DNA from 3 places in the Brachybacterium sp. p3-SID1565 genome. Region 1 is predicted to be linked to each of the others. Evidence: predicted binding sites of a transcription regulator. Region 1 holds the regulator's gene; each other region holds the start of a gene.
The links. The regulator HspR, encoded in region 1, represses chaperone genes until heat shock. The targets are predictions, from matches to a motif close to AAGTTGAGTCNNNNNGACTCAACTT.

Region 1 (6,707 bases):
GCTGCCGGCGTCCAGCCGGCCGCCGGTCTCCTCGAGGCGCCCCGTGGCGGGCCTCCCCGCATCGGTCACGACGCCGTCTCCGGACGGTAGTACCTGCGGAACTTCCGCACATAGTTCGCCATGGCCGCGACGGTGTACCACAGGCGCACCGGGTCCTTCTCCACGCCCCGGTACAGCAGCGGGTTGCGGACCCGGCGGGACTTCAGCACCCGGCGCAGCTGTGCCCTGGCCTCCGGCAAGGTGGTGTACTTCTTGACCAGCGCCACCGGCACCACGGTGTAGAGGGTCTCCTCCTGGTGCTGGACGATCTGCGGATCCTCGCCCTCCGCGACCTCGGGCAGGCCCGTCCCGAGATGCTCGTCCACGTACCACCGCACGGGGTTGTGCCCCCCGGCGGTGACGTAGTAGTTGGAGCGGCCCAGGCGCGGGTTCAGCTCGAAGAACTTCGTGCGGCCGTCGCGCGGATCGTGCTTGAGGTCGAAGTTGGCGTAGCCCACCCACCCCAGTGCGGCGCACAGCTGCTGGGCCTGGGCCACCATCTCCTCGTCCACACCGGTGATGATCGCCGCCGGGTTCCCGATCGCGCCCGGGGTGTGCTCCTCCAGCAGGGTGCGGCCCCAGGAGGCGAACCGCACCCGGGACTGCGCATCGCAGTAGCAGGTGAGGATCCGCATGTTCTGGTCGTCACCCGGGATGCGGTCCTGGACGATGATGCTCTCGCGGTAGCCGGCCGCGCGGATGGTGCGCAGGAGGTCGAGCAGCTCCTCGTGGCTGCCCACGGTGTGGACCTTCTGCTTGCCCGGGAAATCTGCCCGCTTCCACTCCGAGACCTCGGCGGGCTTGGCGATCACCGGGTAGGTGAAGGGCACCTCGAGATCGTCGGCGACCTCCTGCGCGAGGTCCACGATCCGGGTGCTGGGGTGGTCCACGCCGAGGCGCTCGCACAGCTCGGTGAAGTTCTGCTTCTCGGTCCCCGCCCGGAAGGTCTCCAAGTCCACGTACGGGGCCACCCAGCGCTCGTCCAGGGCGTCCGTCTCGTCGCGCACCCGGATGATGGCCTTGACCGTGGCGTCGGCCGATCCCAGCAGCAGCAGTCGTCCCTCGGGGTGCGCGGCGGCGACGTCCTGCAGCACGGGGGCGAGCTGGGCGGCGTCGAACGGGTCCGCGCAGCGCACGTTCTCGATGATCGCCGAGCGCGAGATGTGCCAGCCCTGCAGTCGGGAGATCACCACTGAGCGGATGCCGTAGGCCTCGTGGAAGGCGCGCGCCAGGGAGTAGGCGCCGATGTCGCCGCCCACCACGACGGGGATGAACGCGGGCAGGGAGTCCTGGGGGTGCGGGGCAGACATGAGCGTCAGTGTATAGAGGCAACCACTGCCCGCTGCGGCGCCCCGGGGGCCGCGTTGATGTGTCTCGACACCCCCGGCAGTCCTGCCTACGCTGGGGGTATGACCGAGAACACGTTCACCTTGACCTCCTCCGCCCTTCCCGACGGCTCCGTCGTCTCCGGTGAGCACCTCGCTCCCGAGCAGGACGGCTCCTCCGTCTCCCCGGATCTCTCCTGGTCCGGTGCCCCGGAGGGCACGAAGAGCTTCGCGGTGACCTGCTACGACCCGGACGCTCCCACCGGTTCCGGCTTCTGGCACTGGGTGGCCTGGGACATCCCCGCCACCACCACGTCCCTTCCCGCCGGGGTGGGGCGCCAGGACGACTCCCTCAAGCAGGCCACCAATGACTTCGGCCGCGCGGGCTACGACGGCCCCAACCCCCCGGCGGGCCCCGCGCACCGCTACGTCTTCACCGTGCATGCGCTGCCAGTGGAGTCCCTGGGGGCCGATCCTGCTGATCCGCACGTGGGCACCCGCTTCGCGATCTTCACCCAGCAGCTGGGCTCCGCCTCCCTCACCGCTACTTATCAGGTATCCGACTGAGGTACAAGGGGGGAACTCTCCGTGACACGGCGGGCGTGCCCCGTCGTGGTGCTCGCCGCGGGACCGTAGTCTCGGTGACATGAAGGCGAGGGGCACGCACCGTGGAAGGTCGGTACCGGGATCAGACCCCGGTCTGACCCGGTTCGGCCTTCCGTCGGAGGCGCCTGCGCGCACCGGGTGGGATGCTCGAGGGGTGAACAAGCTGAGGCTCCGCCCCCTGGAGCGGAACGTCCCCCACCCGGAGCGGCCGTTGCGCGTGCTGCTGACCACCGACTGGTGGGAGCCCGTGGTCAACGGTGTGGTGGCCTCGGTCAGCACCCTGCGGCGCGAGCTCGAGGCCCTGGGCTGCGAGGTGCGGGTCCTCACCCTCTCCGACGGGATGCGCACGTGGAGTGAGGGCGGTGTCTACCACATCGGTTCTCTCTCCGCCCAGCTGGTGTACGACCATGCTCGCATCGGCATGCCGGCGAACCGTCACGTGCTGGGCGAGATCATGGCGTGGCGGCCGGACGTGGTGCACTCACAGTGCGAGTTCTCCACCCACGTGTGGGCCCGCCGCATCGCCCGCACCCTGGGGGTGCCGCTGGTGCACACATACCACACCATCTACGAGGACTACACGCACTACTACTCCCCCAGCCGCACCGTGGGCCGCAGGGTGGTGGCCTCGTTCTCGCGCCGCCTGCTGGAGCGCACGGATGCGGTGATCGTGCCGACCGCGAAGGTGTCGCGCCTGTTGCGCTCGTACCGGGTGCGCCGGCCCATCCACGTGGTGCCCACGGGCCTGGACCTGCAGCGGTTCCGGCCCGCGACCACGGCCACTGAGAGGGAGGACGCCGCTGCCCTGCGGGCGGCGATCGGGGTGCGCCCGGACCAGCGCGTGCTGCTGTCCGTGTGTCGCCTGGCCAAGGAGAAGAACCTCGACGAAGTGCTGGACCACGTGGCGGCCTCCGGCCGCGAGGACACCGTGCTGGTGCTGGTGGGCGACGGCCCCTACCGCGCGGAACTGGTGCACCGGGCCCGCACGCTGGGCATCACCGACCGTGTGGTGTTAGTCGGGGTGGTGGATCCCTCCGAGGTGCAGCGCTGGTACCGGATCGGGGACGTGTTCGTCAGTGCCTCCCTCAGCGAGACCCAGGGGCTCACGTTCATCGAGGCGCTGGCTTGCGGTCTGCCGCTGCTGTGCCGTCGCGACCCGTCCCTGGACCCGGTGGTGATCGACGGGGTCACCGGTTGGCAGGTGGAGGGCGAGCAGGAGTTCTGCGAGCGTCTGGACCAGCTGTTGGGGGACCGCATATCCCGCGAGGCGATGTCCGGTGCGGCGGTGGAGCATGCCCGCGCCACCTGCGGGGCCCGCGAGTTCGGCCGGGCGGTGCTGGAGGTGTACCAGCAGGTGCGCAGCCGCCGCGCGCCACGGATCCTGACCCGTCAACCGGTGCCGGCATGAGCACCGCTGACGCGCTCGTGAAGCAGCCCCCGCGCCCCGCGGTCCGTGCTGATCGCCCGGCGGTCGACGCCCCTCGCTGCGATCCCCTGCGGATCGCAGCTCGTTTCTCGCCCCTGCTGGGGCTGGTGGTCAGCATCGGCCTGGTGTGGTGGGGCTGGCAGGCCGGAGCGCTGCGCTCCCTGGAGAACCTGCAGGCCTTCATCGACGGCCTCGGCGCCTGGGGACCGATCGCGTTCCTGATGGTCTCGATCGCGTCGGTGATCTTCCCGGTGATCCCCGGGGGGTTGCTGGTGGTGGCCGGGCCCGTGCTGTTCGGGCCGCTGGAGGGCACCCTGTACAACTACCTCGCGGTGTGCTCCGGCTCCTTCGTGAACTTCGCGATCGGTCGACAGGTGGGTCTGGGACTGATCGAGCGCATGTTCTCCCCGAGGGCGGTGGAGAAGGCGCTGGGCTGGACACGCAGCCCCCATTTCACGCGGGTGTTCGCCACCGCGATCGCCCTGCCCGTGGCCCCGGACGATCTGCTGTGCTATCTCACGGGCACCACCCGGATGCGGTGGCGCACCTACCTGCTGATCATCCTGACCTGCAAGCCGTGGTCGCTGATCGCCTATGGCCTGGGCGTCTCCGCACTGCTGGTGAAGTTCATGCCATGGTGACGGGCCGGCCTCACGCACGCCCGAACACCCGCCCGGTCCGCCCTGACCGCCCGCTGCGGGTGCTGATGCCGACGGGCATGGCCCGCATCGCCAAGCAGTCCGGCATCGGGGCGGCCATCCGCCACCAGGAGCAGGCGGTGCGCTCCCTGGGCCACGAGGTGGTCCGCTCCCCGCTGCGCCCCTTCGACGTGATCCATCTGAACACCCCGTTCCCGGACACGCTGCTGCTGTCGTGGTGGGCGCGGCTGCGGCGCCGTCCGGTGCTGATGTGGGCACACTCCACGGAGGAGGACTTCCGGGACTCCTTCACCGGCGCCAATCGGATCGCGCCGCTGTTCCGCCGGTGGATCGCGCTGCTGTACCGGCGGGGCGACGCCGTGATCACCCCCACCCCGTACTCGCGCAGCCTGGTCTCCCAGCCGAAGTACGGGATCCGCACCCGCATCCACGTGCTCTCCAACGGGGTGGATACCTCGTTCTTCCGCCCGGACGCCTCGGCGCGCGGCCGTCTGCGGGACTCCCTGGGCCTGCCTGGGGAGTCGCGCGTGGTGATGAGCGTGGGCATCCAGATGGTGCGCAAGGGAATCCTGGACTGGGTCCAGGTGGCGCGCTCCATGCCAGAGGTGCACTTCGTCTGGTACGGCCACACCGATCCGCGACTGATCACCAAGGACGTCGAAGCCGCGATCACCTCGGCCCCCGTCAACTGCCTGTTCCCCGGGTACGTGGGGGCGGAGGTCCTGCGCGATGCGTACGCGGGAGCCGACGCCTTCTGCTTCCTCACCAAAGAGGAGACCGAGGGGATCGTGCTGCTGGAGGCCCTGGCGTGCGGGGCCCCGGTGCTGCTGAGGGACATCCCGATCTACCGCGACTGGCTGCCCGACGGGGAGGTCACCCACATGGTGCGCGGCAACGGCCCCAGCTTCCCCACCACGGTGAAGGAGCGCCTGGGGGCCCTGCTGGACGGCGAGCTGCCGGATCTCACCGCAGCCGGTCGCGCCGCCGCGCAGGAGGTGGACCTGGGCCGGGTCGCGGAGCGCCTGGCGGGGATCTACGAGGCCGAGGGAGTCATCCGTCGGGCCTGAGAGGATCGCCGGTCAGCGCCGGCGGTCGGGCCGCCACAGCACCAGCGCACCGCCGGGCGGGCGCTCGGGTCTCTCCCCACGGCGCAGGGAGGTCACGCGGCCGGAGCGGTCGGCGGAGAACACGCGGCCGCCGGAGCGGGCGGCCATCTCCTCGATGGCCTCGTGGACTGCGCCTAGCTGCTCGCGCAGGGAGGCCACCTCGTCCTGCAGCGCGAGGATCCGCTTGATGCCGGCCAGGTTGATGCCCTCCTCCTGGGAGAGCCGCTGCACCTCGCGCAGCTGGGCGATGTCACGGGCGCTGTAGCGGCGTCCCCGGCCGGCGGTGCGGCGGGGGGAGACCAGGCCGATGCGGTCGTACTGGCGCAGGGTCTGGGGATGCATCCCGGAGAGCTCCGCGGCCACCGAGATCACGAACACGGGGGCGCGCTCGTCGATGCGGTGGGGGCTCATCGGGGATCACTCCTTCCTGCGGTTCGTTCTCTCAGCGTGCGGATCGCTCCGGGCGTGGATCGCTCCGTGCGTGGATCGCTCAGCGGGCGGCGGCTTCGGCGAGGCCGGCACGGGGATCCTCGTCGGCGAGCGCATCGCGCAGGTCCTCCACGGCCTTGCGCGCCGCGCCCTCCACGTGGGTGGGCACCGCGACTTGCACGGTGACCAGCAGGTCACCGGTGCGCTTCGTCGTGACCAGGCCCTTGCCGCGCACGCGCAGGGTGCGGCCGGCCGGGGTGCCGGCGGGCACTTTCAGACCCACGGTGCCGCCGTCCAGCAGCGGCACGGTCAGGGTGGTGCCCAGCACTGCCTCGTCGAAGGACACGGGCACGGTGATCCGCAGATCGGCGCCATCGGCGCTCCACACCGGGTGCTCGTCCACCTCGAGGGTGAGCATCAGGTCACCGGCGGGGCCGCCGCCGTGGCCGGGCCGGCCCTTGCCGCGCAGGCGGATCCGCTGGCCGTCGTGCACCCCGGCGGGGATGCGCGCGGTGACGGTGCGGCCGTCGACGCTCAGGCGCACCTCGGTGCCCAGCGCCGCCTGGCGGAAGCTGATGCGGGTGCGGGCGTTGATGTCCTGGCCGGCGCTGGGCCGAGGGCCATGCCCGCCGCCGAAGCCGAAGCCACCTCCGGGTGCGCCGCCCTGCTGGCCGAACATGCGCAGCAGGTCGTCGAGGTCGGGCTCGGGCCCGCCGCCGGCAGGGTTGAAGCCGCCGGTGCTGCGGCCGTCGCGGCCGCCGAAGCCCCCGCCCTGGCCGCCGAACATGGCGGAGAAGATGTCGTCGAAGCCCGCGCCGCCACCGGGGCCGCCGGGACCCGCAGCGAAGCGGGCACCGCCGGAGCCCATGGCCCGGATCGCGTCGTACTTCTGGCGCTCCTCGGGATCGTTGAGCACCGAGTAGGCCTCACCGACCTGCTTGAACTGCTCCTCGGCCTGCTTGTCGCCGGGGTTGCGGTCGGGGTGGAGCTTCTTGGCCTTCTTGCGGTAGGCCTTCTTGATGTCCTCCGCGCTCGCGTCCTTAGAGACGCCGAGGACCTGGTAGAAGTCCTTGTCGAGCCAGTCCTGTCCGGACATGTGGAGCGCCTCCTTCCGGGA
Region 2 (6,707 bases), on a different contig from region 1:
TCGCGAGGGCTGGTCTCCGCAGGCCCGCACGGCACCGAGGGCATGGGCCTGGTGACCGATGGGATGCTGGCCCGCTCCGTGCGCGATGCCGCTGCCGGGCTCGACCTGATCGCGGTGGCACGCCCCGGGGACTTCCTCACCTCCCCCCGCCCCCAGAAGGGTTTCCTCGCCTCCTGCGACCGCGCCCCATCGGCACTGCGCATCGGGGTGCTCACCGAGCCCCTCGCCGCCCGCACCGAGATCCACCCTGCCGCGCTGCGAGGACTGGAGCGCGCGGTCGAGCTGCTGCGGGGCATGGGGCACCAGGTGCAGGAGGTCCCGGCCCCCTTCACTCCGGAGCAGTGGCGCGCCTTCATGCCGCTGTGGACCGTGGGCGCTGCCGCCCTCGACCTCTCCGAGGACGCCGAGCCGCTCCTGATGGAGCTCACCCGCTGGCTGCGGGCCGAGGGGCGCACCTACGACGGCGTCGACCTGACACGCGCCATGGCAGGGGTGCAGACGATCGCCCGCCGCACCGGGGAGGCCTTCAGCGAGCTCGACGTGGTGCTCACGCCCTCCCTGGCCGCGCCCCCCGCCCTGCCCGAGACGATCCAGCTCGCCGACGGCGGCGAGGACTTCGATGCCCAGTGCCGATTCACCCCGTGGACCAGCACCTGGAACATGACCGGGTGCGCCGCGATCAGCGTGCCGATCCATCGCGAGGCCGTCGACGGGATCGAACTGCCCTTCGGGGTGCACATCGGTGCCACCCGGGCCGGGGACGACGCCCTGCTGCTGGGCCTGGCCGCCCAGCTCGAGCAGGCCGATCCGTGGCCGCTGGTGCGCGCACCGCACGAGGCATGAGCACCCCGGGACCGACCTTTCCGGGTCAGGCCGAGGAGCCCGCCACGGTGCGGCTGGACGTGTGGCTGTGGAGTGCACGGCTGTTCCCCACCCGCGCCGCTGCCACGGCCGCCTGCCGGGGAGGCCACGTGCGCCGCAACGGTGATCCCGTCAAGGCGGCCCAGAAGGTGTCGGTGGGCGACGAGCTTCGTGTGCGATCGCCGGGGCGCGAGCGCATCGTGGTGGTCGCCCGCATCCTCACCAAGAGGGTGGGGGCCCCGATCGCCCGGGAGGCCTACGAGGACCACAGCCCTGAGCCGGCTCCGCAGCTGCTGGCCGCACCGCCCCGTCGTGACCGCGGCACCGGGCGCCCCACGAAGAGGGAGCGCCGCCAGCTGGACAGACTGCGCGGCCGGGAGAGCTGAGTCCCCCGGCCGCGCCGAGTACCGTGTGCGGATGCGTGAGGTGCGCAGGGCCGCCAGGACCGCCCTGGGGCCGCGCGCGCACGCCGAGGTCAGCGGGCGGCCGCCAGCAGCGCCTCGCGGTTGGAGCGCAGCTTGGACAGCAGTCGCGCTTCGAGCTCGACCACCTTGGGGTTGGCGCCATCGGCCAGCAGGCGCTGGCGCACCGAGGCCAGGTCCGCGCTGTCCCGGATGAACTTCTTCATCAGCGGCTTGGCGTTCATCTGGGCGGCCCAGTTCTTGGCCTCGCGGCGCCCCTTCCAGGTACCGAGCATGTCCACCTCCTCGTGGGTGAGCCAGCCCTGGTTGGCGTAGTCGCCCAGCCGCACCCGGGTCAGGCGCGCCTCGTCCCAGATCAGCACCACGATGAATATCAGCCACAGCAGGGATATGAACGCCTTGACCGCGAACATCGCGATCATCACGGGAAGGCCCTCGAACGCGGCGAACAGGTTCCACACCGCGTGCAGGAACATCCCCGGCCAGGTGGCCACCAGGAAGGACAGCAGGCCGATGATGGTGCCCCACTTGCGCACCACGTACCCCATGATCACGCCGGTGAGGCTGGTGTAGATGGCGTGGCCGAAGATGTTCAGCACCCCGCGCATCACGAACAGGATCACCACGCCGAAGGCACCGGCGCCCTCGAGGATGCGGGTGTAGTAGATGATGTTCTCGGTGAAGGCGAAGCCGCCGCCGATGAGCGCCCCGTAGATCATGCCGTCCAACGGACCGTTGAAGTAGCGGCGCGCCAGCAGCATCAGGACGATCAGCCCCAGGCCCTTGGTGGTCTCCTCCACCAGGGGGGCGCTGATGACAGGACCGGCCCAGGTCGCGAAGCCCTCGCCGCCTACGGCGTAGAAGATCCGGCCGTTGATGGAGTTGAGCAAGAAGCTGCTGCCGGCCGCGACGGCGGCGCCCCACAGGACCGCGATCAGCAGCAGGGGGATCGGCTGCGGGTCCCACCTGTCCGCCAGCAGGATCACGCCGAAGATCACCAGCAGCGAGATCCCCGCCAGGAACGCGGTCACCGGCCACCAGATGGGGCTCGAGCTCGCATTCATCACGAAGCTCAGGAAGAACGCCCCCAGCACGATGATCGTGAACAGGCCCATCCCGATCAGCGCCAGCCAGGTCGCGATGGACACCACCGGGACCTCCTTGGCGTGCTGGGAGACCTCCTGCACGCGGCGGGTCTGCGTGGCCCAGGCGGACTGCGGCTGGGCCTGGTCCGGACGCTGGATCTGCGCCGGGGCGTAGCGTGCGGCGGTGAGGCCGTGGGTGGGACGCACCGAGGTGTCGTACGCCTTGGGATTGCCGTAGTCGCGGTAGTGCGGCTGGGACTGGAAGGACGGCGCACCCGAGGGCGGGGAGGCAGCTCCGGGGCGGGGCCTGCCGTTGGACATGTACTGGCCCTGGGAGGAAGGGGGCGGCTGGGACATGGGTGCCTCTGTTTTCGGCTGCGGCGGGTGGATCGACTGTGATGCTACAGGGGAGTGACGGCGCACACGTCCCCCTCTGAGCCACTGTGGATGCCGTGCCGGTCCGCTCGTGGGAACGGCCGCGTGGGCGGCCGTTGTCATCCGCTCGGCACGGAACCAGGGTTGAGCGGAATAGACTCAACTTCGGTGTCGTTGCACCAGATCGAGAGCAGAACAGATCCAGAACCCACCCGCATCGAGCGCACCGGAGAGGAGCACCGTGGATTTCAGGTTCACCACCCGCTCGCAGGATGCCGTCACCGCGGCAGCGGAGAAGGCGGCCGAGCTGGGCAACCCGCAGATCAGCGCGATGCACCTGCTGTGGGTGCTCGCCGAGCAGCGCGACACCATTGCCTACGCGGCCCTGGAGGAGGCAGGTGCCTCCCCCCAGGAGATTGCGCAGCGTGCCGCCGAGGCCGTTGAGGCCCTGCCCCGTGTGAGCGGAAGCGGGGCCACCAACCCCACGTTTGTCGGCAGCGGATTCGACGCCCTCGAGGCGGCCAGACGCGAGGCCGACCACGACCACAAGACCTACCTGTCCACCGAGCATCTGCTGATCGGCATCGCACTCGGCAAGGACGACGCAGCCCGCCTGCTCACCTCCCGGGGTGCCAGGCCGGGCTCCCTGCGCGATGCCGTGGTGCGACTGTATGGAGGAGAGAAGAATATGAACCAGATGGACAGCCAGAACCCCGAGAACACTTTCCAGAGCCTGGAGAAGTTCGGGGTGGACCTCACCGAGATGGCCCGGGAGGGCCGCCTGGACCCGGTGATCGGTCGCGACGCCGAGATCCGGCGCGTGGTGCAGGTGCTCTCGCGCCGCACCAAGAACAACCCCGTGCTGATCGGCGAGCCCGGCGTGGGCAAGACCGCCGTGGTGGAGGGCCTGGCCCAGCGCATCGTCGCGGGCGACGTCCCCGACTCCCTGCGCGGCAAGAAGCTGATCTCCCTGGACCTGTCCTCCATGGTGGCCGGCTCCAAGTACCGCGGCGAGTTCGAGGAGCGGATGAAGGCGGTGCTGGACGAGATCCGCACCAGCAACGGCCAGATCATCACCTTCATCGACGAGCTGCACACCGTGGTCGGTGCCGGCGGAACCGGTGACGGCGCGATGGACGCCGGCAACATGCTCAAGCCGATGCTGGCCCGCGGTGAGCTGCGGATGGTGGGTGCCACGACGCTGGACGAGTACCGCGAGAACATCGAGAAGGACCCGGCCCTGGAGCGCCGCTTCCAGCAGGTGCTGGTGGGCGAGCCCAGTGTGGAGGACACCATCACCATCCTGCGCGGGCTCAAGGACAAGTACGAGGCGCACCACAAGGTCTCCATCACTGACTCCGCCCTGGTGGCCGCCGCGTCCCTCTCGGACCGCTACATCTCCGGCCGACAGCTGCCGGACAAGGCCATCGACCTGGTGGACGAGGCCGCCTCCCGCCTGCGCATGGAGCTGGACTCCTCCCCGGAGGAGCTGGACATCCTGCGCCGTCAGGTGGACCGGCTGAAGATGGAGGAGATGGCGCTGGACGGCAGCGAGGACCCCGGCAGCATCGCGCAGCTGGAGTCGGTGCGCTCGCAGCTGGCCGATCGCAATGAGCGGATGGCCGCGCTCTCGGCCCGCTGGGAGCGGGAGAAGGCCGGGCTGAACCTGGTGGGCGATCTCAAGGCTCAGCTGGAGCAGCTGCGGATGCAGGCCGACCGCGCCCAGCGCGAGGGCGACCTCACCGCAGCCTCGAAGATCCTGTACGGCGACATCCCCGCGCTGAAGGAGCGGCTGGCCGAGGCGGAGGAGGCCGAGGCCAGCGGCGACGGCGAGGGGGAACGGCCCCTGGTGGCCGACCATGTCAGCGCCGATGACATCGCCGAGGTGGTGGGTGCCTGGACCGGCATCCCCGCCGGGCGCCTGCTGCAGTCCGAGACCCAGAAGCTGCTGGAGATGGAGGACATCATCGGCAAGCGCCTGATCGGCCAGAAGCGCGCGGTCACCGAGGTGTCCGACGCCGTTCGGCGCGCCCGCGCCGGGATCTCAGATCCGAACCGCCCCACCGGCTCGTTCCTGTTCCTGGGCCCGACGGGTGTGGGAAAGACGGAGCTGGCCAAGGCGCTGGCGGAGTTCCTGTTCGACGACGAGCGCGCCATGGTGCGCATCGACATGTCCGAGTACGGCGAGAAGCACACCGTCTCGCGCCTGGTGGGTGCGCCTCCCGGGTACGTGGGGTACGACGAGGGCGGCCAGCTCACCGAGGCCGTGCGGCGCCGCCCCTACTCCGTGGTGCTGCTGGACGAGATCGAGAAGGCCCACCCCGATGTGTTCGACGTGCTGCTGCAGGTGCTCGACGACGGCCGTCTCACCGACGGCCAGGGCCGCACCGTCGACTTCCGCTCCACCATCCTCATCCTCACCTCCAACCTCGGGGCCCACGTGCTGCAGGACCCTCTGCTCAGCCCCGAGGAGAAGACGGACAAGGTGATGGCCGTGGTGCGGGCTTCCTTCAAGCCCGAGTTCCTCAACCGGCTGGACGACGTGGTGATGTTCGATGCGCTGCGCCGTGAGGAGCTCTCCCGCATCGTGACGCTGCAGATCGCGGACGTCGCCGCCCGCCTGGTCGATCGCCGGATCGTCCTGGACGTGGAGCAAGGCGCCACCGAGTGGCTGGCCGAGAAGGGCTTCGACCCGATGTATGGTGCCCGGCCGCTGAAGAGGCTGGTCCAGAAGGAGATCGGTGACGCCCTCGCGCGGCTGATCCTGCGCGGTGAGGTCCACGACGGTGAGCATGTGGTCGTGAGCGCCCGTGAGGACGGCACCGGCTTGGATCTCTCCGTTGTGCCCGAGCCGAAGGCCGAGCCGGACTCAGCTGAGGCCGGCGACGGCAACGGCAGCGGCAACGGCGGCGGTGCCCGGGAGGCGGATCAGGCCGGCTGATCCCACGGGGCCGGCAGATACCGGTAGCGCAGGTCCAGGAACCGCTGGGCCGAGGTGGCCTCGTCCCAGGCCTCCACATGGGAGTCGATCGTCTCCGCCGTGCCGCGCAGCGAGTCGCTGACGGCCGGCGGGGCGATCGGGTCCAGCGCGTCCGCAGTGGCCTCCAGACTGGTGGAGGCGAAGCCCGCCATGCTTCGCAGCGGCGTGGCCGTGACGATGTCGATCTGGGACTCGGCGTGGCGCATCAGGCCCATCTCTGCCTCTCGCGCAGCGCCCAGCACATCGCCCTCCTGCAGGGCCCCGCCGACTGCGCCGGCGGTGTGGAACGTGTTGCCGATCTGCGCATCCACCCCACCCAGCACCTGACCGAGCACGGAGTCCTCCCCGAGCACCACACCGGAGGAGGCGTGCATGATCTTCACCGGGGCGAGCGCTCCCGTGTAGCGGCCGTAGCCGGCATCGATCATGCCCTGCTCGGCCCAGCCGATCACCTCACCGACAGCCTCGTGGCCCTGCATGGCCGTCTGCAGGTGCTGGAGCACGGGCACCTGCCCGATGGCCGAGGAGCGCACGGGCTGGCCGTCCGCAGTGATGGAGATGTCCGGAGCGGTGGCGCCGGAGGGCTCCGGGAAGCGGGGTACGGGCGCGCCAGCCCCGGGGCCGCCCAGCGGGTGGTGCAGGCCCGGATCCCACCACGGGGGCTGCCAGTCGATGTCCTTGATCTTCTCGCGCAGCACGCGACCGAGCCCCGCCGGATCCGGATGGGCCAGCGGCCCGAACGGGTTCGACCAGCCCGGCCCGCTGAGCGGACGGGCAGGATGCGGGACACCGGTGACTGGCGCTCCGGAGGGACTCGTGCCGTCGTGCCCGCCCGCGGGCCCGTTGCCGCCGGTCGTACCGGTGCCCCCGGAAGGGGCGCTGGCCTCTTCCTGCTCCTTGCCCTCGGCCCGGATCAGCTCCAGGAACCTGCTCAGCTGCCGCCCGGCCTCGTACCCGGCCAGCAGGAAGGCGGAGAGCCGTGCC
Region 3 (6,707 bases), on a different contig from region 1:
TGGGCAGCCTGCTCGTAGAGCTTCGCGGCCTCCGCGTCGATCGGGTCGACGGGGGCTGCCGAGGCATCCGCCGGGCTCTCGCCCTGCGGGGCCTGCTCGGCCGAGCCGTCCTGCGCGGGGGCGGGGCCCGACGGGCGGACGCTGCCGTCCGTCGGGTCCACCTTGCGCTTGTCGGTGAACGAGAACCTCGGCTCGCCCTCAGGGCGCTGTGCGTCGTCGGGAGTGCTCCGGTCCTCGTTCATCACTTGTTCTCCTCGTCCTCGTCCACGATCTCGGCGTCGACCACGTCCTCGTCGGAGGAGGCGTCACCGGCGGGCTGCTCGCCCGGGGTGCCGTCGGCGCCGGGGGCACCCTGGGCGCCCTCCTGCTGCGAGTAGATGGCGGTGCCCACGGTCTGCAGGGCCTCGTTCAGCGCGTCCCGCTTGGCCTCGAGGTCCTCGGTGGAGGCGTCCTCCTTGGCCAGGGTGTCCTTGGCCTCCTTGATGGAGTCCTCGGCCTTGGTGCGGTCGGCGTCGGAGATCTTCTCGCCGTTGTCCTTGATCAGCTTCTCGCCCTGGTAGACGAGCTGCTCGAGGGTGTTGCGGGCGTCGGCGTTCTTGCGACGCTCGGCGTCCTCGGCGGCGTGGGCCTCGGCGTCCTTCACCATGCGGTCGATGTCCTCGTCGGACAGGGCCGAGCCGCCGGTGATCTGGATGGACTGCTCGTTGCCGGTGCCGCGGTCCTTCGCGGTCACGTGCACGATGCCGTTGGAGTCGATGTCGAAGGTGACCTCGATCTGGGGCATGCCGCGGGGGGCCGGGGCGATGCCGGTCAGCTCGAAGGTGCCGAGCAGCTTGTTGTCGCGGGTGAACTGGCGCTCGCCCTGGAACACCTGGATGGCGACGGAGGGCTGGTTGTCCTCGGCGGTGGAGAACACCTCGGAGGTCTTGGTGGGGATGGCCGCGTTGCGCTCGATGAGCTTGGTCATCACACCGCCCTTGGTCTCGATGCCCAGGGACAGCGGGGTGACGTCCATGAGCAGGACGTCCTTGCGCTCGCCCTTGATCACCGCGGCCTGCAGGGCAGCGCCCACGGCCACGACCTCGTCGGGGTTGACGCCCTTGTTGGGCTCCTTGCCGCCGGTGAGCTCCTTGACGACCTCGGTGACGGCCGGCATGCGGGTGGAGCCGCCCACCATCACCACGTGGTCGATCTCAGACAGGGAGATCCCGGCGTCCTTGATCACCTGGTGGAACGGGGCCTTGGTGCGCTCGAGCAGATCCGAGGTCATGTCCTCGAACTGGGCGCGGGTGAGCTTCTCGTCCAGGTGCAGCGGGCCGTTCTCGGTCATCGACAGGTACTGCAGCGAGATCGAGGCGGAGGTGGAGGAGCTGAGCTCCTTCTTGGCCTGCTCGGCGGCCTCCTTGAGGCGCTGCAGGGCGATGCGGTCCTTGGAGAGGTCCACGCCGTCCTTGTTCTTGACCTGGGAGATCAGCCAGTCCACGATCTTCTGGTCCCAGTCGTCGCCACCCAGGCGGTTGTCGCCCGCGGTGGCCTGGACCTGGATGGTGGAGCCGTCCTCGTCCTTGCTCACCTCGAGCAGGGAGACGTCGAAGGTGCCGCCGCCGAGGTCGAACACCAGGATCTGCTCATCGTCCTTGCCCTTCTCCAGGCCGTAGGCGAGGGCCGCGGCGGTGGGCTCGTTGATGATGCGCAGCACGTTGAGGCCGGCGATGGTGCCGGCGTCCTTGGTGGCCTGGCGCTCGGAGTCGCTGAAGTAGGCGGGGACCGTGATCACGGCGTCGGTGACGGTCTCGCCGAGGTAGCTCTCGGCGTCCTTCTTCAGCTTGCCCAGGATGCGGGCGGAGATCTCCTGCGGGGTGTAGGCCTTGTCGTCGATCTGGGCGGTCCAGTCGGTGCCCATGTGACGCTTGACGGAGGAGATGGTGCGGTCGACGTTGGTGACGGCCTGGCGCTTGGCCACCTCACCCACGAGGACCTCGCCCTGCTTGGAGAACGCGACCACCGACGGGGTGGTGCGGGCGCCCTCGGCGTTGGCGATGACGGTGGGCTGGCCGCCCTCGAGGACGGCGACGCAGGAGTTCGTGGTTCCGAGGTCGATACCGACGACACGGGACATGTGTGCCTGCCTTCCTGCGACCTTCTGGTCGCGTGTGGTTCATGCATCCGCCGGGATCGGCGGGGAGACTGAGTGATAGCGACTCAAGTAGAGATCGCGAGCCGTTCCTTGTCAATCTGCGACGCACTGAACTTGAGTACACATGGCTCAACCTCCGCGCATGGGCACCTATTCCCGTATGCAGGGCGTGATCACGGACACGTCCGTCGTCGCCGATCAGGCCCGCCTCGATCCGCCAGGCGCTGCGCTTAAGCTGGGCCAGCTCCTCGGCGCGGGCCGCGATCTCGCGGTCGAAGAGCCTGCGCCCGCGGGCGGGCTGTTGCTCGCCGTTCACGGCTCCATCCACCACCACCTCGCACCGGGCCGCGTGCATTGGGACACGCCGGGGCCCGACCGGTCGGTGTCCTCCCGGCGCGGCCCCGCACCAGCTCGCCGATCTCATGGATCATGGAAGGCGTGAACCCTTCGATCCGCCGCCTGCAGTCCGCCCGACCCGACTCCCCCGGTCCCGTCCCGCGCCGCACCCTGCCGCGTCGTCGCCTGCTGCAGTCCGCGATCGCTCTGCCCCTGGCCGGTGGCGTGCTCGCCGCGTGCGATGGTGATTCCGAGAGCTCGGCCGGCGACGGCGGCCAGGAGAGCGACCCCGACGCCGTCCAGCGCTCCGCCGAGACGGCGGGGGTGCTTGCCCCTGACGCCAATGCGGTGACCGCTGCCTCCTTCACCTCCTCCCCCGTGGCCGTGGTCGCCGCGAACGAGGACGCCTCTGTGCTCGCCCCGGCCGCCTCCGCCGCGATCGCCATGGGCGTGCCGCTGCTGGTGGGGGACGCCTCCGCCGTCGCCGAGACCCTGGCCTCCCTCGCCGCCGAGGCAGCCCTGGCCTTCGGGGAGATCGAGCTGGACGGCGTGGACGTGGTGCGCGGCAGCAGCGACCCCGACAAGCTGTCGGAGTCGACTCGTCACGACTTCACCGAGCGTCGGCCGATTGCGGCCGAGGACCTTCCCGCTGAGCTGCGCGGCCTCGAGCCCGGGGCCGGCGTGCTGCTGACCATCGGCGAGGACCCACTGCCCGGCCAGGAGCTCGACGGCGAGCGGAGGTTGCCCGATGTCGAGCCCCCCGCCGGAGACTCCGCCCCGGTGGCGCTCGCGGCCGCCGGGGCCGAGGTGCCCGTCGGCGCCCTGGCCGCGGCACTGGCGGCCGGCGCGACGGTGACCGAGCTGCCGCACCCTGACCCGCGCGTCTCGGCGGAGTCGGTGGAGGCGGTCACCGCAGCCGGTGGCCCGGTGCTCGCCCTGGGCCCGGAGTTCGGCGAGCAGTTCGCCGAGCGCGTGGAGATGGCGCGCACCCAGCCGCAGGTGCCGGGGGGCGGCCAGCTGGTGCTGCCCGGCAAGCGGATCATCGCCCTGTACGGGCACCCGGGGTCCCCGGTGCTCGGAGTGCTCGGCGAGCAGGGACCCGAGGAGTCGGTGACGCGCGCCGAGGAGCACGCCGCCCCCTACCGCGAGCTGACCGAGGACGTAGTGGTGCCGTCCTTCGAGATCATCGCCACCATCGCCTCCTCGAGCGCCGGACGCGACGGCCAGTACTCCAACGTCTCCACCATCGACCATCTGCGTCCCTACGTGGATGCCGCCGCGGAGAACGGCATGTTCGCCCTGCTGGACCTGCAGCCGGGCCGCACCCACTTCCTGGAGCAGGCCAAGCTGTACGAGGAGCTGCTGCTGGAGCCCCACGTGGGCCTGGCCCTGGACCCGGAGTGGCGGCTCAAGCCCGATCAGGTGCACCTGAAGCAGATCGGCTCCGTGGAGGCCGCGGAGATCAACGAGGTCTCCGCGTGGCTGGCCGACCTGACCCGCAGCAACGACCTGCCGCAGAAGATCCTGGTGCTGCACCAGTTCCGCCATTCCATGATCCGCAACCGGCAGGACCTGGACACCTCCTTCGACGAACTGGCGATCATCCTGCACGCGGACGGGCAGGGCGATCAGGGGTCGAAGACCGCCACCTGGGAGGCGCTCAAGCAGGATCTGCCCGAGGGGATCCACCTGGCGTGGAAGAACTTCTACGATGAGGACATCCCGATGCTGGATGCCGAGCAGACCTTCAAGGTCGAGCCGACCCCGGTCATGGTCTCCTACCAGTGAGCACCTGAGAGGGAGTCATGAGCGGCCCGCCCCCGCACCCGTCACCGGGCACGGCATCTGCCGTATAGGCTCCCCAGGTGCCTCGACTCGACACAGTCCCGCCTCGGCCCGACGATCACGACGACGGCCCGCCCGACTCCAGTCGCTACCAGCACCTGGACGGCGGTGCGGTGCGCCGCTCCGCCGAGGTGCTGCAGCGTCGGATCGCCTCCCGCTTCCCCGACCGCGGACTGTGGGAGGTGTGCGGGGAGGTGGTGGCGCTGGTGGACGAGGTCAACGCGGGCTCGGGCACCAGCCGTCGTCGGGTGCGGCTGGCGAGGCTGCTGTCCCGCATCGCGATGATCGTGGTGGTGGCGTCCCTGGGCGGTGCGGTGACGCTGGCCGCGATCGACGTGGCCGAGACGCCGGGAGCCCTGGCCCCGGTGGATCTGCTGCCCCTGATCGAGACCATCATCAACGATCTGGTGTTCGGCGGGATCGCCGTGTTCTTCCTGTTCACGGTGCCCGAGCGGATGGAGCGCGCGCGGGTGCTGCGGATCCTGCACCGGCTGCGCTCCCTCGCTCACGTGATCGACATGCACCAGCTCACCAAGGTGCCCGAGCGCCTGGAGCGCTCCTCCCGCGAGGACGGCGGCCTGGGCATGAGCCGCGCCGAGCTCACCCGCTACCTGGGCTTCTGCACCGAGATGCTGTCCCTGGTGGGCAAGAGCGCCGCCCTGTTCGCCGAGGACACCACCGACGGGGACGTGCTGGATGCTGTCGAGGGCATCGAGACCCTCACCTCGGACATGGCCCGCAAGGTGTGGCAGAAGATCGCGATCATCCAGCAGGAGAACTGAGGGGACCGTCGATCAGGAGCGCCGTACCGAGTGGAGCGAGTCGCTGCCTTCCAGGAGCCACTCGCCGGCGGTGAAGCATCCGGCAGCGCCCCCGCCGATGCGCTCGATCGGCGGCCAGCACGCTCGATCGGCGGCCAGTGCGCTCGATCGGGCCGCTCCGACCGGCGAGCTTGATCGGGCCGCGCCGACCGGCGCCTGATCGGGCCGCGCGACAATGGGGCGTGTGAACGCTCCTGATGCCCCCTTCTCCGCCCGCCGCTCGGCCCGGCTCAGCCATTCCGGCCAGGAGGCCTGGATCGTGGCCGACGAGGTGGACGAGGGCTGGGTGCTGCAGATCGGCGGCATCGACCAGTCCCATGTCGACCTCGCCGATCCCACGCGGGTGGTGCATGAGTACCTCAGGCGCATCGCGAACGTCCTGGATGCGTTCCGGCCCGTCGGGGAGCCGGTCCGAGTCCTGCACCTGGGCGCCGGAGCTCTGACCCTGCCCCGGTACGTACAGGCGACTCGTCCCGGATCGCCGCAGACGGTGGTGGAGATCGAGCGGGAGCTTCCCACGCTGGTCACAGGCGCCCTGCCACTACCAGCGGGCACGCAGCTGGACGTGGTGATCGGCGATGCGCGCGAGTCTCTCGCCGAGATGGCGCAGGCGCGGTTCGATGCGATCGTGCTGGACGTGTTCTCCGGCGAGGAGTCACCGGCGCACCTGGCCACGCGGGACTTCTACACGGAGGCTCTTCCTCACCTGGAGCGCGACGGACTGCTGGTGGTGAACGTCGGCGACGACGCGGGCCTGTGCTTCGCCGCCGGTCAGGCGCGCGAACTGGAGCACGCCGCGGCCGAGCACGGCCTGTCCGGAGTGTGGCTGCTGGCCGACTCGGGACTGGTCACTCACCTGCGGGAGGGGAACCTCGTGCTGGTGGCGGGTGGGGCCATGTCGTCGTCGAAGGCGGAGGACTGGCGCTCCGCATGGAATGCCGCGGGCCCGCACCCCGCAGTGGTGCTGGATCCGATGGAGACCGCCGACTTCGTAGAGCGGGTCTTGGGCGAAGCGTGAGGGCTCTCGCCTGTCGTCGGCTCGGCTCCCCGTCGGCCGGTCGCGCTGTCCACAATTCGCGGGAGGGGTGGCTGCGCGGTGGGGCCGTCGTTACTGTGCCGGGTGACAGCAGTTCTCCCGGAAGGCTCCTCATGCATCGTCGGATCCTGGCCTCAGCAGCCGCAGCAGCCCTCACGTTCGGCCTCGCGGCGTGCGGTGATGACGGTGAGAACGGCACCGTGACCACACCGCCGCCTAGCGTCTCCGTGGGCGGCAGCGACGGCGGCGGGGACGCCCCCAGCGACGGCGGCGGTTCGACCGATGGCGATCGCAACGAGGCGAGCGACGGGGGCGGCGACGCGACCGCAGCCGCCCCTGACATCCCCGCACCCGACCCCGCCGACTACCCCGGCATGGACCAGAACACCCCGGAGGGTGCGGAGCAGGCGTTCCGGTATTACATCGCGGTCGTGTACTGGGCCCACACCAGCGGAGACCCAGCCCCCCTCACGCACCTACATTCACCCACCTGCGAACAGTGCCAAGAGTTGGACGAACAGATCTCAACCAT

Region 2: the regulator HspR is predicted to act here: its motif matches at 2,885-2,909, upstream of M4D54_RS08715 (ATP-dependent Clp protease ATP-binding subunit).
Region 3: the regulator HspR is predicted to act here: its motif matches at 2,249-2,273, upstream of dnaK (molecular chaperone DnaK).

What each region holds. Positions count from the first base shown of each region.
Region 1 covers NZ_JAMBDS010000064.1:8,766-15,472, forward strand. Annotated here, with positions in the region: gene M4D54_RS12485 (aspartate/glutamate racemase family protein) at 1-69, opposite strand, end outside; gene M4D54_RS12490 (hypothetical protein) at 66-1,349, opposite strand; gene M4D54_RS12495 (YbhB/YbcL family Raf kinase inhibitor-like protein) at 1,449-1,931, shown strand; gene M4D54_RS12500 (glycosyltransferase family 4 protein) at 2,125-3,378, shown strand; gene M4D54_RS12505 (TVP38/TMEM64 family protein) at 3,375-4,037, shown strand; gene M4D54_RS12510 (glycosyltransferase family 4 protein) at 4,103-5,122, shown strand; gene M4D54_RS12515 (heat shock protein transcriptional repressor HspR) at 5,135-5,572, opposite strand; gene M4D54_RS12520 (DnaJ C-terminal domain-containing protein) at 5,652-6,686, opposite strand.
Region 2 covers NZ_JAMBDS010000031.1:24,167-30,873, reverse strand. Annotated here, with positions in the region: gene M4D54_RS08730 (amidase) at 1-843, shown strand, start outside; gene M4D54_RS08725 (RNA-binding S4 domain-containing protein) at 840-1,247, shown strand; gene M4D54_RS08720 (PrsW family intramembrane metalloprotease) at 1,337-2,725, opposite strand; gene M4D54_RS08715 (ATP-dependent Clp protease ATP-binding subunit) at 2,985-5,684, shown strand; gene M4D54_RS08710 (hypothetical protein) at 5,672-6,707, opposite strand, start outside.
Region 3 covers NZ_JAMBDS010000049.1:528-7,234, forward strand. Annotated here, with positions in the region: gene M4D54_RS11045 (nucleotide exchange factor GrpE) at 1-242, opposite strand, end outside; gene dnaK (molecular chaperone DnaK) at 242-2,119, opposite strand; gene M4D54_RS11055 (hypothetical protein) at 2,280-2,579, shown strand; gene M4D54_RS11060 (hypothetical protein) at 2,576-4,261, shown strand; gene M4D54_RS11065 (hypothetical protein) at 4,339-5,100, shown strand; gene M4D54_RS11070 (spermidine synthase) at 5,315-6,157, shown strand; gene M4D54_RS11075 (DUF6318 family protein) at 6,289-6,707, shown strand, end outside.